2 regions of the Legionella sp. 227 genome follow, and region 2 is predicted to be linked to the other one. Evidence: riboswitches for the same ligand, from Rfam matches in the RefSeq annotation. Region 2 holds a riboswitch; the other holds the start of a gene.

Region 1 (8,213 bases), 830 kb from region 2:
GCTATTGGCAAAGATTTTCTCTCTTCCGTATGGTATGAATCTGGTATCAAGCTAGGGTTCAGAGGTATGTCCTTAAGTGAATTAAAGAAAAATGAATCAAGAGCGATGTTAGGAATGGTAGGAAAAAAAGAGATTGTGGCTTATAACCCTGATGGAAGCAGAGACTTAGTACAAACCAAAGCAAACCTTGCAGCCCATGCATCAGATACTGCAAAAGTTCATGGGATATCTGTTTCCGATAGTATATTTGTGGGATTTAAATTCTCCAGTTTCTTATTACCATCCACTAAAACAGTGGTCGTTGTTGATTATACCAGCATCCCCGCCGATCAACAGTTTTCCCCATTAGCAGAGCATGCTGATACCACTCCATCTCGTAGCCCAGAAGGTGAGCCAGATATATATACGGGTGAGTATGAAAGAACGATAAGCAACGTGCCAGCATGGGCTATTCTCATGAAAATAACCAGGGATGGATTCACATTCAATGTTGACTTGAATCCTTTATATGTAGACCAAGCCATTTTATCACCCCAGCTCAAAGCTGATTTTGATAATTTAACAGAAGAGTTTTATAAAGCATGTCGTGTCGTTAGAGAAGATATTGATCATTCAGACGTACGGGAGTATCGCAAGAGCCTGCATAAATTTTATGAGAATTATGCTATTGAAGCAAAACTGGGAAGCAAACAAATACAGGCCATAAAAGAAAACTTAGAACAATATGGCATGGGAATAGAGGATACTCCAGATACCACACCCACCAAATCTTAGGCAGAGGCAAAAGTCTTCCCTATAAATTACCAAGAGAAATTTATAGAGGAGACTTTTTACACATACTCTGCTTCATTAGAAGCATTATAATATGGGGATAACTATCTCTTCTGCTTAGAAACATAAAGGTCAAGCCAAGCATTAGCGAGATACTATATGCTTTTTATAACACTGGAGACATCCGGTGACTCTCAGTTGATTGCTCTATTTCATTTCGGATAGCATCCAGCTGATTTTGTCCAGATTTTGCTTCAATAGCATAATTCTCATAAAATTTATGAAAATTTTTGCGATATTGATGGACATCAGGATGATCAATTTCCTCTTTCACCACACGACATACCCTATAAAATTCTGCGGCTAAATTATCAAAATCAGCTTTGAGCTGAGGTGATAAAATGGCTTGATCTACATAGAAAGGATTCACATCAGCTCGCACTTTCATTGCATCTTTGGCTAACTTCATAATAATGGCCCAAGCAGGAACTGCACTGATTACTCTTCCTGTTGTTTGCAAGGATAATGTCTTTGTCTCATTCATCGGGGTGAGTTGTGACTCATTAGGGATGTTGTTATAGTCAACCACTAATACATCATGCTTTTTTGGGGGTACAAAATCAGAGAAATGAAACCCTGCTAGCATGCCTTTTGGTTTTTTCGTAGTATCATCTAGGGAGGATTCAAGAAATTTTTGTTTCGTTATTTTTTTCTTTTTATCTAATGCTGAATCTTCATCCCATAATAAACCTAACAGAGTTTGTGCAGGCTTACTACCTAACTCTTCTGCCGATACTTCTCTAAATCCAACAGAAACTCCAGATTCTTTCAACACATCGCTTACAAAATTTTGCCCAATTGGTTGTCCTCTAAACGTAGTATCCTTGAAAAAATTAAGGTCAATAACTCTTAAAGGAACATCTTTTTTGACTTTATCAAAAGCATTACTATGAAAAAAATTAGGTTTCTGATTCGTAACCACTTTATTAGTACGAAGCAAGCTAAATCGTAACATCATAAGATCACCAAACTCATCAATAAATTTTTGATTCTATATCGTCTGATTGTTTATAACAAGCAGCAGGATGAGCAAAAAATAGACACACTAAGCTGCTTCTGCCCCATCAAATTCAGAATCACTCGTTGTCAAACGGTTAAAATACCAAGAACTGTAAAGAGCACCTAAACCACAAACAATTAATCCTAAAGGCAAGGCAATGAGTGATTGCATGAGTAAATAGGCGCTTAAAATAGTTAATATGGATGAGCCAAACATACGTACCGTATGAATTATGGCCAGTGCAAGACCTGCATTTTCCTTATAGTCTGCAAGCATCATCGACATAGTAGCCGGCGCAGTTAAACTAATACCTAAATTACAAATTAATGCAAAAGATAAGATGTATAAATTAAATTCAGAGAGATTTGCGCACAATAACATCGCAAAACCTCCGCTTATAATAAACCAGCTACCAAGATAAATTGTTGAAGCCATGCTGAAATACTTACGCAGCCAAATACCTAAGTAATTTCCAACAATAATATTTAAACCATTAATGATAAAAATAATACCGTACACTAAAGGTGAGTAACCCAATTGATCGATAATAATATAGGACGAATTAATCACTGAAAGCATTACGGCGGCAAAACTAAACATCATAATAAAAGAACCACTCCAAAGTGTGGGCGATGGAATGATCTCTTGATACGCTTTAATCACTTGTTTCACATTAAAAGGCTCTTTGGGCTGCTTCCAAAATGGCGATTCCAATAATCCATTGCGCGATTTCAGTAAAAGTACTAAACCAATAACGGCCATTAGCATGAAATTCGCTTGCCAACTGCAATAAGTAAAAATGAGCGAACCAAATACTGGAGCGAGAATTGGAGATATTGAAACGATCATAGAAACATAGGATAAAACCTTGGCGCGCTCTACAGTATCTTCAAAGTCTCTCGAGATGGAAAATGCAACCAGATTAGCACAACACAGAGCAAATCCCTGCAGTGCGCGGCCTAGAATGAGTACAAAGATATTTGGCGCAAAGGCGCAGATTAAACTGGCAAGAGCGGCAATGAGTAAGCTGCCAGGCAACAAACGACGCCGTCCAAAATGATCAATTAGCGGCCCCCAAACTAATTGAGTCACCCCAAAAACAAACAGATAAATACTTAAGGTTAATTGACTTAAGTTATGTGTCGTACCAAAAAAATTGGTGATATAGGGTAGCGAAGGTTGATAGAGATCAAATGTAAGTAAAGAAAAAGCAGATAGTAAACCAATAAATAAAATCGAAGGTTTTGGTTGTGACATAATATTCATTTTGAAAAAAAATAGTGGGCATTATAGTAAAATCTCTATACTTTTGCTCTAAATTCGCAAAAAAATCTGCAATCAAGATTTTATATGTCTTTCCCTTCTCCCCATGGAGAGCAGGTGCACATCAGCGCGGATGAAGGTTAAATCGAGTAATAACCCTTACCCCTGCCCCTCTCCCAAAAATCGGAGAGAGGCTTTTTTAATAGAAAATTTCTTGGCGCCACGAAATACGACTCGCTGTACCAAGCTAAAAAATCAGCCTTGGCGAATCAGATAATTACTACCCGCATGAATTATTTTTTTCATCCGATTATCTTCTTCAGGATTAGGCTCACAGGCTTTAAATACATCTTTTACTGAGGCAATACTTAGAGGTAGAACAGGCCGACTATCGGTTTCTAAGTAGCCGTCTTTATTCTTAAAAATAGTAAACTGGTCATTAGCAAATTCCTGGCAATCAGTTAATGTTTCATCCTGGCAAATGGAAAACTTGATGGAGCGTTCTACACGATATGACTCACCCACTTCGTCAGCAAAAACTATATCTCCATAGACTACGCTATGGCGGGTCCCGCAAAAATAATAGCCAAATTTGTATTTACCATTCTCAACAACATCAGTACGAATAAACCGTCCTTCGCCTTGAGCTAGACCATTGAGCGTCACAATATGCCGGACCTCTTCTTTGGGGTTGTTTGCAGCTACAGCCAAACCCATTAAAGTCCATCCCATGATTAACAAAGCAATTTTTTTCATTTTTATTCCTTATTTGAAAAACATCCTCAAGGAACATGTCTTTAAGGATTAATAATCAACTCTAATGTCAATTTAGAAAGAAAATATTTTAACCAAACTAACATCGCAGCCCATTATGCAAAAAAGAAAGCCTTTTGAACAGATGAAAAAAATATGACTTATTGCACCAATTTTACCCAGAAAATTGCATTAAATGAGGACAAATTATGTCCGTACGTAGAAAGATTGGGGACTTTTAAGATCCCCAACCTTGAGGTGAAAAACTATTCTATGATTTTTTTGATGTTTTAGATGTTTACCAATTTACTCACTTTGCTTTCTGCCCGATGTGAATGACAATGATTAATAAATGCTAAGACGCCACTATCTGGGGCACAATCTTTAGGACTATGGTGCGACGTATCAGGAATATCTACAGAAGCACCCGCCTCTATAAGCATTTTAATCATTTCTCGGTCACCCCCTGCCACTGCCTTATGTAGCGCCGTTTGACCCAAGTTATCCTGAAGATCTAAAGCTGCCCCAGCGTTCACTAATGCGCGCGCGCAATCCAAATTTTTGCCGGAAACGGCCCAATGCAGAGCTGTGCGTTTATAAGTAGAATCTGTTTTATCTAAATCCGATTTCGACATTGATTTAATGAGAACCTTAAGTTCAAATAATCGCCCCCAAGTTGCCGCTCTTCTTAGCGCCTGATCGTGCACTGGACTACCTAATTCACCCGTTTTACGTAATGAAGCACAGACGTTAGCCAGTTGAACTGCATCTTGTGTCTTACGTGACTCACCCAAAAAAGTAAGCAGTTTTGGGGCGAGTTTTCCACTGGCTTGATCCATAATGGTTTGATTCGTGTCCACTAATCTGGAGCTTATAGAAGAGATTTCTAACAGCTCATGGGTACGCTCCATATCAACCCGGCTTAGTGGCTTCTTAGCAAAAAGCAGGCTTGATAATTCGATAATCATCTGCGGCATGGCACCAAATAAGGAAGTATCACTTGAAACAAGTGATTTCACAGCAATTAAATAAGCTGCAACAAATTCGGTATTGTTTGACATATCTTGATAATAGGTCAGCTTTTTATCCCTCATTGCTTCCAAAGTACTGGTAACACCCGTTGACAAAACCAAATCGCCTGATGAATTAGCAACGGTTTGGCGCATTACTACATTGGGTAAGCTTTGATGGTATTCGATTGCTGGCAGCGACTTGGAAGTAGGCAATGTCGTATCATGATCGTACGCATATTTGATATCCGATTTATTACTGCCAAAATCCCCGACAAGAACATATTTATCTTGACCACTCAACTTAATGTATTGTGCAATTAATTTATAATCTTTAGAAGAATCTACTGCGGCAAGATACATAAAACCATATTTACCTGTCGGAAGTGAGGCTTTCTCAGGATTACTTAATGCCGGTAAATCTTCTGCTTTAGTAATGGTAGGTAAGCCTAAACGGTCCTGGCCAATACCTGCACTGCCAATCAACATATCCTGATCACTAAATGATTCATAAAGCCCGGGTTGATTCATTTTGGCTTGCATACGGTATAAGGTTTGCATGAAGATATCTGCAAAGGCCTCCTGGTTTACATTCCCTACAAATATGAATTTACTGTCAGGAGAAAGAACTCGCTTCACAAGATTAGCTGCTGAATACTTGCAACGATTGGCATCGATAAAGGCTACCACTGTATTTTCAACGGCATCAAACTCTTCCAAGGAAGACAGTCCAACATCAGTCCCCTCTATTGATAAACGACCCTTAACTGTATTGCCGTACATACTTTTAAATCGAGGAACCCCATCAAGCGTACTGACTAAAACGACATCAATATCCTTAACTCCCTGTTTTTCGAGCTCGCGAACAACATCCTTGGCAATATTACCTGCGAAAGCAAAATCACCTTTTGCAGTTGGATTATGACAATTAGCGTGAATAACAATAACCTTACCCATAAAATGAATCCTCTGACTGACCAATTTATGAGCTATATTTTAAAACACCAACCTTAACAAAACCTTAGCATTTAGTATTTTTTATGTTTTGTTAGAGTGTTTTTATTTCACTTGTCATTAAAAACAACTAGATTGTAAGCTAATGAATTTTTCTGGATTAAATGAAGACAAAATGACGCGAGAGCAAGTAACATGTTCAAGTAATGAAGCATTGAGAGGATTTACTTTTCAGCTTTTACCCTTCATGGTAAAATATTGTTCGTACATTAGGGGTGCCCGTTGTGGCTGAGAGGATGAACCAACCCTTTGAACCTGATCTCATTCGTCTGAGCGGAGGAAAATGTGTCTATAGTTATGCTCTCAGGTATTATTGCTTTTATTACTTCTTTTATCGGCTTATTGCCGCAAATTATCAAATCCTTAAAAACACGATCAACTCATGATCTTTCCATGCTCATGTTGGTTAATTACTTCATATGTTCTCTAGCTTGGATTATTTATGGGAGCAGTACGGATTCATTTTTTGTGATCAGTTCTAATGCAGTAGGTTTGATTGTCAGTGTGCTGCTTATTCTTTTAAAAAGACATTATGATGCACGATGTAATTAATTTAACAGGCTATCGATCGATTCTATGCCTCAACGGAGAATTACCTGAGTCATCATTCTTCAAAACATTGAACATGCCCATTATCGCAGCAGATGGGGCGGCCAATAGTTTATTAGAGCGTGGAATTAGCCCGCACTTAATTACTGGGGATTTGGATTCTGTTCGACCATCTCTCTTAGAAAACCATCCTTTTCTTCATTCAGCCGATCAAAATTTTAGTGATTATCAAAAAGCGATGCACTATTTAAAAGAGAATGATTTATTACCTGCCATCATTGTAGGAATCAATGGCGGGCATTTGGATCATGTGTTGAATAACATAAATATTTTTATGGAAACAAATTGTCTTTTGTATGCGCCCCCCATACGCGGCTTTGTTTTAAATGAAAAATCAAGTATGGGGTGCTCATTACCCATGCATACAAAAATTTCATTAATCGGAATACCCACAGCAACTATTTCTTCAAAAGGGCTTCAATGGGAGCTCAATCATTCGCAACTTTATTTTCCAGGAAAAACTTCGTGTTTCAATCGAACACGACTATCTGACATTGTTTTGGAAATTCATCAAGGCTCGGTTTTGGTTTTGATATATGAGCAAATGATTGAGGATGCGGGGCTCATGTTCGCTAATCCATAAAGACAGACAATGATCCTGAAAAACCCGATTATCGGAGAATGGTAGGCAGCCCCTAATCGATTTCAATGGAGCAATGATCTCCTGTAGTCACTAAAGTCACAATACTGTCTTTTGCTAGCTTTTGGGAACCACATAAAATGTCTGGACCAAATGCTGAATTTTTTCGATAACCAAAGATATATACTTTATTTGCAGGTCCTTTGCCTGAATAGGACTTCCCGCGAGCCCCCGATTTTTTACCCTCCACAGTAAACCCCAAAGCAGCAGCTGTCTTCTCATCGGTTTTTACTTGAACACTGATCGTATCCTTGGCGATGGCTTGAATTGCAAAAGAAAATATAATGAACCCAATCCCATTTTTTATTAAATTTTTCATCATATAAACGCTCCTTGTTCTATGATTCTCTTAATATAACTTATTTAAGGCTTAAGGAATATAAATTCAACTAAATACTAAAAATTTTCTAATTCAAGCTTGTTTTTCGTTACTCTCTTAAGAATAAACCAGTGGAACGAGTCAGATAAATCAATTCCGTGTTTCATATCGGTCAACAAATGGAGACCTACGTGCTGCTCTTGAATTCCAAATCATATACACTATTATCAATATATAGCCAGGTGAATTCGTCTGCGAATAGAATGAGAGGTTTTCTACTCTAATTTTGATAGGAATGTATGGATATATGGTCCTTCCCAGAACCCTATATTTGAATTTTTGTAGCCTGTTCGTTTGATGCATTGATTTTAAGATATTGATTCAGAGCGCTCTAGCTCTTCAAAGAGACACATTGAGTCCAAAAAATAAGGGTTTGTGAATTATGTTGCTAAAATTTTTTAGAGGAAAATCTCCCAGCGCTAGTCATGCAGTAGAGCATGCTGCCATTTTTGGTGTTCATGAAGCACATAAACCCAATTTGTTCAAAGGTGCTCTTTCTGGTGAGCGTTGGCGTCATGAAAGCATGGGCAAAACTTTAAGTACAATAACTGATTATAAAAAATTAGAGGAATTAAAAAAGACAGCAACCGCAAATTTAACTTCTTGGGCGAAAAAAAGATCTGATCCGCCTCCTGAGGTTGAAGTCGTATACCAAGATTGGGGTGTTACAGCGATGGAGGCTACCCAAAAGTATGCAAAAATTTATTCCATATT
Region 2 (8,213 bases):
CCGACAATTTATTTTTCAGGTTGCTTTATGAATAAACAGGACTTTTACTTCGATTTACCTCCAGAATTAATTGCGCAGTATCCCTTAGCAAATCGTAGTGATTCACGCCTTTTAATTTATGATCGTCAAAAAGGTGAATACGGTCATTACCAATTTCGTGAAATCGCTGATTTTTTAAACCCCGGTGATTTATTGGTAATGAATGATTCCAAAGTTATCCCCGCCCGACTTCATGGCCATAAAACTACTGGAGGGAAAGTTGAGTTATTAGTCGAGCGAATTACGGGTGAGTTCACTTTTCTAGCTCATATTAAAGCCAGCAAGTCATTAAAATCGGGCTCAATTATTAAGCTGGAACAAAATAAAGAAATTGAAGTTCTTGATAGGCAGGATGATTTATTCACTTGCAAAGCGGATATGGACGTCTTGAAATTATTAAATGGAATAGGACACATTCCCTTACCTCCTTACATTACCCGAAATGATGAAAATCTGGATCAAGACCGTTATCAAACAGTGTATGCAAAATATGAAGGATCTGTAGCGGCACCCACCGCGGGTTTGCATTTTGATGAATTGGTATTAGCCAGCTTACATTCACGAGGTGTTGCAGTAGCTTATCTTACTTTGCATGTTGGGGCTGGGACATTTAGACCTGTTCGTTGCGATAACATCAAAGATCATAAAATGCATAGCGAGCGATTTACAATAAGTCCTGAATTATGTGCTGCGGTACATGCTACAAAGGCTGCAGGAAATAGGGTAATTGCCGTCGGTACAACTGCTATGCGAAGTCTTGAGAGTGCGGTCCACAATGGAATACTAAGTCCCTGCAGTAGGGATACAGACATCTTTATTTACCCAGGCTATGAGTTTAAGATTTGTGATGGATTAATGACCAATTTTCACTTACCTGAATCGACTTTATTAATGCTGGTTTCCGCTTTTATTGGTCATAAACAAGCAATGATGCTTTATCAAGAAGCAATTGAAAAGAAGTACCGGTTCTTTAGTTATGGTGATACCAGTTTATTGCTGTAAATCAGATAACCGTTCACCAAAAGCTATATTTGGCACAGGTTGAAACGATCTCAATTAAAAAATGCTCATATTGATGTATGCTGCGCTTTTTTGAATCGAGCTCCTTCCAACCTGAACTCAAATCTGACTTTTTCCCTAAAGCACTCAAAATTTTGGTGAATGGATAATAAATCAGGAGATTAGAAATGTTGACTGCAGTACAGAATTTTATACCTGTTTTAACTTCAGAAGCAGGTGCGTGTCTTACAACAGCAAATTGGCACGAAGCAAAAGTAATGGCAGCATCTTATTCTCTAGAGAGCCTGTTGTATAAACCTGGCCAGGATGCGCTCAAAAAAATATCCGATATATCCCATTATCTCGTTTGGCCAGGTGTTATCGTGCTGAATGCAGCATCGCTTGTGGCGAATAAAGAGGGAATTTTTACGCTTAAATCACCTTATGATGGTTCTAGAATAAAATTTACTGTGGGAGAGTTGCTCCATCTTATTCAGCACTTAAAGCCCAATGCAGTCATTTTACCCCAAAACATCATGCAGGATTTTCCACAAATTTGGGATAATTGGAATGATGCAATTGTTCCATTTATGCATGTTAATGACTTAAAGAAACACGAAGTAATTAAGCCGCATGGAGTTTATTTTAATGTTTTGAATGAGGTGGATTGGGAACAATTAAATCGGTGGTCGCATGTACCGCGCTATATTATGGGTCGTTTTGACTCCGAATTAATATGGCGCTTGCGTGATCAAGGTATAGGATTTATTGAGACCGATGAACCTGCACAAGCAGCGATGCAAGGAAAGGTATACAGCCGTGCAGGGGATGTGGATTTAACGGATTCAAAAACACAAATGCAATTTGAACTCATTGATGCTGATTGCGCGTGTCCTACTTGTTCGCAACGATTTACGCGCGCTTATCTGCATCATTTATTGCAACATACTCCTTTATTATGTCAGCGATTTTTGATTCAGCATAATGTGTTTTATGTGCAGAATGATAAATAGATTTTTACCCTCACCCCAGCCCCTCTCCCGATAACGGGAGAAGGGATTTTTTTATATTTTGCCTCAAAAGATGCCTTCTCACCATGGGGAGAAGGTGCCCGTCAGCACGGATGAGGGTTGTTCTTATTATAATGTTTGACAGTTTTTTCCATAACAGCTAGCATTACCAACAATTGATGGCGCGGGGTGTCGTGATAAACGTCTGAGAAATACCCGTTGAACTTGATCTGGTTCATACCAGCGTAAGAACGCCTTAAAACTGAATTTCATTTGAGAACAGTTGAGCTTTTGAATGGCCTGTCATGGTGCATTTGCTCTTATTTGCGAGTGATTCCCAACAGTTCTAATGAAGGTTAACTTCTTCAATTTAGTCTTTACGCGATATCTTTAGCCATCCTTTATTTTATTAATTAATCTAAGGAGCTATGGCATGAACGCATTATCTACAAGAACAACTTTATTACTCAATTGGTATGCAAACCCATACCATACCCCAATTTTTGTTGCTCATTCATTGGGTTATTACCAACAAGAAGGCATAAAACTTGCAATTTTGGAGCCTAGTGATCCCAGTGATGTGACAGAAATTGTAGGTATGGGGCATGTTGATTTTGGCGTTAAAGCCATGATTCATACTTTAGCCGCTCGTGCAAAAGGTTATCCTGTCACATCAATTGGAACGCTATTGGATGAACCTCCTACTGGGCTTATCGCACTTAAGTCCAGTGGCATTACTTCATTTCAAGATATTGTTGGTAAACGGGTAGGGTATATTGGTGAGTTCGGCAAAATCATTATTGATAATTTGGCACAATTGGCTGGTATTGATTCTGCAAGCTATGAAACAGTCCGTATTGGCATGAATGTTACTGATGCAATTTGTCGTGACATTATTGATACTGGCATTGGTTTTATTAATTTCCAAAAAGTTGAATTGGAGCATCTGCGTGGTGAAACAGTATTTTTACGCCTGGATCAGCTAGCTGGTCTAGGTTGCTGCTGTTTTTGCTCCATTCAGTTTATTGTGCCAGAAAGGATGTTAAAAAATCCTGAAACCATTAAAGGTTTTCTCAAAGCCACACAACGTGGAGCAGCGTTTACTACCGAAAATCCAGATGAAGCTTATGAACTCTTATGTAAAACAAAGCCCCAGTTACGAACGCCCATGTATCATACGATTTTTATTCGTAGTTTACCCTTTTTCTCGCGCACGCTTTTGAATGTAGAACGTGATTGGAATAAGGTAGGACGTTTTGGCAAGCATTTAGGAGTGATTGATGATTCTTTCTCAGTGCATTCCTGTTATACAAATGAGCTGCTGCCCAAGATGCCTCATTCTGATTTAGAGCCTATCGCATGTTGTGTGGGTGAATAATTGTGGGTTAGGCCTTGGCCCAACTTTAGAAAATTTAAGCAGTTTGGTATTGATCTTATTGTTTATCGTTGGGACAAGGCTCAACCTACGGTAGGTTATTTTTGAGTGATTTTAATTAAATGAAAAATGTTGCTGTTGTTGGTGCTGGAATCATGGGGTGTTTGCTGGCTTTGCGGTTACACAATGATGGATGGCAGGTAACCCTATTTGAGGCAGAAAGCGCGTTCAATAATTGCAGCTACGCCGCTGCAGGTTTATTGGCACCTTGGTCTGAGCTTGATAAAGCGGAGCATGTAATTTTCAAGTTGGGAATGGAGTCCGTTGCTGGATTATGGAAGTCTATTTTGCATCAATTAACGGAACCTGTGTATTTTCGTCAAAAAGGTTCTCTTGTAGTGCACCACCCTCAAGACAAAGCAGAATGGCAGCAGTTCAGTACACGGATTGTCAATAAATTAAGTGACTCATGTTATCAAGTGCTCACTCAAGATTCTCTGGGGCAGCTTGAACCGGAGCTGAATCATTTCCAGGCAGGGTATTATTTCCCCAAAGAAGCGCAACTCGATAATCAGAGTTTATTGCTGGCACTCAAAAAACATCTTTGCCAGCAAGGAGTCGTTTGGCGGGACCAAACTTATGTTTCTTGCATCCATTCAGGCAAAGTAGAAACAGCAAAGGAGTCCTATTTATTTGATTTTGTTTTTGATTGCCGGGGTCTTGGAGCAAAAAACACGTTTACCAATTTACGTGGGCTTCGCGGGGAACTTATCTGGTTGCATGCACCTGAAGTTCAATTGCAAAGACCCATACGCTTTTTGCATCCAAGATACACTATTTATATTGCTCCTCGTCCTAATTCTTATTACCTTATCGGAGCCAGCGAATTGGAGACAGAAGACTCCAGTCCAATTTCAGTACGAACGACACTTGAACTATTAACAGCTGCTTACTATGTACATCGAGGTTTTGCTGAAGCACGAATCATTAAAACGGTGACGCACTGTCGTCCCACTTTAGTGCATCATCAGCCGCGTATAAAATATGCAAAGCAACTGATTGCGGTAAATGGACTTTATCGTCATGGATTTTTAATAGCCCCGGCATTGGTAGAGGAAATTTTACGTGGACTAAAGAGCAATAAAAAAGACATTTATTATCCTGAGCTCTGGGAGGCTTATTGATGATCATTTATATAAATGATGAACCACTAACTGTAGATGCATCCAGTACGCTACAGGCAATACTTGAACAGAAGAACGGTATTGCCGCACATGTGGCAATCGCAATTAATAATCAGTTTATCCCCAAATCGATGTTTGCGGAGACTACCTTATGCGAGGGAGACCGTATTGATCTCATCGTGCCGATGCAAGGAGGGTAATCATGTGGCATTTAGCAGATAAGCTTTTAACAAGTCGGTTGCTTTTGGGGACTGCGGGTTATCCATCACTTGAGGTAATGACCGATGCGGTACGGGCCTCGAAAGCGGAGGTAATTACCGTTTCTCTGAAACGACAAATGGCCAGTGGTACAGGTAGCGATTTATTTTGGCAAACCATTCAGTCTTTGAATTGTTGTTTACTGCCCAATACTGCTGGTTGTCGTGATGCACAAACTGCGATTACTACCGCCGAAATGGCGCGTGAACTTTTTAATACGTCATGGATTAAATTAGAAGTGATTGGTGATGAGTTTAGTTTGCAGCCGGATCCCTTTGAGTTATTGCGTGCAGCGAATGAATTAGTAAAACGAGGATTTGAGGTCTTTCCTTATTGTACTGATGACTTGGTTTTATGCCAACGTCTCATGGATTGTGGTTGTAGGATTTTGATGCCATGGGCTGCGCCTATTGGCTCAGGAAAAGGATTACTCAATCCTTTTGCGTTGGAGACATTACGCCATCGATTAACGGATGTAACCTTAATTGTCGATGCGGGGATTGGTAAGCCATCTCACGCGGCACGGATTTTGGAATTAGGTTTTGATGGGGTTTTACTGAATAGTGCAGTTGCTTCAGCGATTCATCCTGTAGCAATGGCGGAAGCTTTTTCGCATGCAGTTATTGCTGGACGAGGTGCTTTCGAGGCAGGTCTTATGCCGGAGCGGATTACCGCACAATCATGTACCCCTTTGATCGATACACCTTTTTGGCATCAGGAGGTTTTATGATGAGCACGGTGTGGAGCAATACTGTCAATGAAGTCGATTGGCAAACACTACGTGGATTGGGTCTTGAAATGCAACAACAGCAATTAAATGGATCAAATCATCCCAAGGCAATTAAAATAAACGAAAGCATTTCTCGCGAAGACTTACAAATCTTAAACAATTATTCTGGGCCTGTAGTTTTGGATTTTACTTTAACTTCTCAGTATATTGATAAAAATGCGGGTGATTTCACTACAGGCTTTTCTTTTGCAGATGTTTTAGTCTTGAATACACTTGAGGCCGAATTGATTTTAAAGCGAAAGATCATGACCCATCAAGCCATGCAGGAAGCGGCTCATGAATTATTAACGCTGGGGGCTAAAAGTATTTTTCTATTGGGGCAGCATCTGCAAGAAAATTCATGGGAACATGATTATTGGACAAATGGGCTTACTTCATTTTGGCTGACACAAAATCGCTTCTCTGATGCAAAATATCCGGAACTTCGATCGGTTTTATCCGCGGCGATTACTGGGGCATTAGCTCTGGAGTATTCACTCGAAGATGCACTAATTATCGCAAAAATGTACGCAAACCAAGCAGCCCGTCTGGCAGGAACCGGTATATGTTATGCCGGTTTCCCAGAGAATGAGATGGACCTGCCTTATCTTTCATCCAAACCTCTTAATGAGGTCCCCCAACCATTTAAACCATGTCATCGATTAGGTCTTTATCCTGTGGTTGATTGCTTCTCCTGGGTCGAAATGCTTCTGAAACTTGGGGTAAAAACCATTCAATTGCGAATTAAAGAAAAAAGTAAGACCCTGGAAGAGGAGATGAAGCAAAGTATTGCTTTAGCTAAAAAGTATGGTGCTACTTTATTTATTAATGACTACTGGGAAATGGCTTTAAAGTTGAATGCAGAAGCAGTCCATTTAGGACAATCAGATTTAGATACTGCAGATCTTGACGCGATTAGAAATCAGGGATTGTTTCTCGGAGTGAGTACTCATTGTTATTATGAGGTGGCACGAGCCCATGCGATTTGTCCTTCATACATTGCGATCGGACCCATTTATCCAACGACCAGCAAGGAAATGCCTTTTCTAGCACAAGGTATTGAACGCTTACATCGTTGGCAACGCACATTAAATTATCCTTTGGTTGCAATAGGGGGGATCAATATTGAGCGTATGCCAGATGTGGTTGCTACAGGAGTTCAAGGTATCGCTCTGATTTCTGCAATTACTCAAGCGGATGATCCCCAAAGAGCGACGGAGCAACTTTTGCGTTTTGTTGATTGAAAGACATTATTGCTCAGCATGTTAAGGCACAAAGCTAGGTTAAGGGACCCAATATGACTGTTTTATCTGAGTTAGAACGTTATTCCCAGCAAATTAAATTAGACGAAATTGGCGTGCAGGGACAAAAAAAGCTGCATGCGTCAAGGGTATTATGTATTGGTGCAGGAGGGATTGGGGCTACACTTCTTCCTTATCTAGCTGGTGCAGGAGTGGGAACGATAGGAATAATCGATGGTGATTTCATCGACGAAAGTAATCTACATCGGCAAATTCTTTACCAAGAAAAAGATGTTGGCCAGGCCAAAGCTGTTGTCGCAAAGATGAGGTTAAATACGCTCAATTCAGAGATCAAGGTTCAAGCGTATGATTTTCGTTTAATGGCCCATAATGCAGAAGAAATCATTACTCAATATGATCTTGTGGCGGATTGTTCCGATAACTTTTATACGCGTTATCTTGTTCACGATACGTGTTATCGTTTAGAAAAGCCCTATGTGTACGCCAGTGCTTACCAATTCCAAGGACACTGTTCTTTATTTTATGGACAACAAAATCCATGTTTGCATTGTTTGTTTCCCGTCATTCCTGATACCACCGCCAATTGTCAAAATGGGGGAGTTATCGGTACGTTGCCTGGATTGTTAGGGATCGTGCAAGCAACTGAAATAATTAAATGGATTACCGGTAGTGGTACTTCATTATTAAATCGATTGCTTTGCATCAACTTACTGGCAATGGAAATAAAAAATATCAATCTGAGTAAAAATATGGAATGTTCCTTTTGCGTCTACGGTCATACTCTAGACGAAAACGCGTTTGGATTGTGTCTGTCTTCAGAAGAGGTACACGCTGTTGCGATTTCCGGTAAAAATTTGCCCAATTTTTTGCAAGAAAATCCCAAGTTATTTCTGTTGGATGTCAGAACTGCTGAGGAACACCATCTTAAAAATATAGGTGGAAAATTAATTCCCTTGGCTGAGCTCGCTGTACGCCTGGAGGAGCTTGATCCCCTAGATCCTATTCTTATTTATTGTCAGTCAGGTCAGAGAAGCAAGAGGGCTGTAATGTTATTAGAGCAGGCAGGATTTCGTTCGATTTATTATCTTGATCAGGGAATCAATTCATTGAATGAGGTTCCATATGAAACGGGTTTTCGTTTAGGTAAAGAATGAAGAATGACTGGCTGGATTTCTTTAATGGCTTTAGTCTAAACACAGACGGGACTAATTCATCGGCTGCTTTTTCCTTTTCTATCGTACCTTCTAAGTTATAATATTAATTTAGAGAATTATGATGTCGCACAAAGATGATGCAATTGCAGCGTAACCTATCGAG

The links. Region 2 has a riboswitch for thiamine pyrophosphate ahead of ACF8MK_RS16720 (ABC transporter substrate-binding protein). Riboswitches for the same ligand answer to the same signal wherever they lie in the genome.
Region 1: linked by a shared signal. The riboswitch ahead of ACF8MK_RS03410 (SemiSWEET family sugar transporter) and the one ahead of ACF8MK_RS16720 (ABC transporter substrate-binding protein) in region 2 are both predicted to bind thiamine pyrophosphate.

The regions. Positions count from the first base shown of each region.
Region 1 is NZ_CP171154.1:782,995-791,207, forward strand. Features, by position in the region: gene ACF8MK_RS03385 (hypothetical protein) at 1-774, shown strand, start outside; gene ACF8MK_RS03390 (hypothetical protein) at 938-1,789, opposite strand; gene ACF8MK_RS03395 (multidrug effflux MFS transporter) at 1,877-3,088, opposite strand; gene ACF8MK_RS03400 (hypothetical protein) at 3,350-3,850, opposite strand; gene ankY (Dot/Icm T4SS effector AnkY/LegA9) at 4,138-5,814, opposite strand; TPP riboswitch at 6,073-6,170, shown strand; gene ACF8MK_RS03410 (SemiSWEET family sugar transporter) at 6,157-6,423, shown strand; gene ACF8MK_RS03415 (thiamine diphosphokinase) at 6,407-7,063, shown strand; gene ACF8MK_RS03420 (hypothetical protein) at 7,116-7,442, opposite strand; gene ACF8MK_RS03425 (poly(ADP-ribose) glycohydrolase domain-containing protein) at 7,882-8,213, shown strand, end outside.
Region 2 is NZ_CP171154.1:3,863,096-3,871,308, reverse strand. Features, by position in the region: gene queA (tRNA preQ1(34) S-adenosylmethionine ribosyltransferase-isomerase QueA) at 28-1,041, shown strand; gene ACF8MK_RS16725 (tRNA-guanine transglycosylase) at 1,227-2,051, shown strand; TPP riboswitch at 2,224-2,317, shown strand; gene ACF8MK_RS16720 (ABC transporter substrate-binding protein) at 2,482-3,426, shown strand; gene thiO (glycine oxidase ThiO) at 3,546-4,607, shown strand; gene thiS (sulfur carrier protein ThiS) at 4,607-4,807, shown strand; gene ACF8MK_RS16705 (thiazole synthase) at 4,810-5,595, shown strand; gene thiE (thiamine phosphate synthase) at 5,592-6,878, shown strand; gene ACF8MK_RS16695 (ThiF family adenylyltransferase) at 6,932-8,050, shown strand.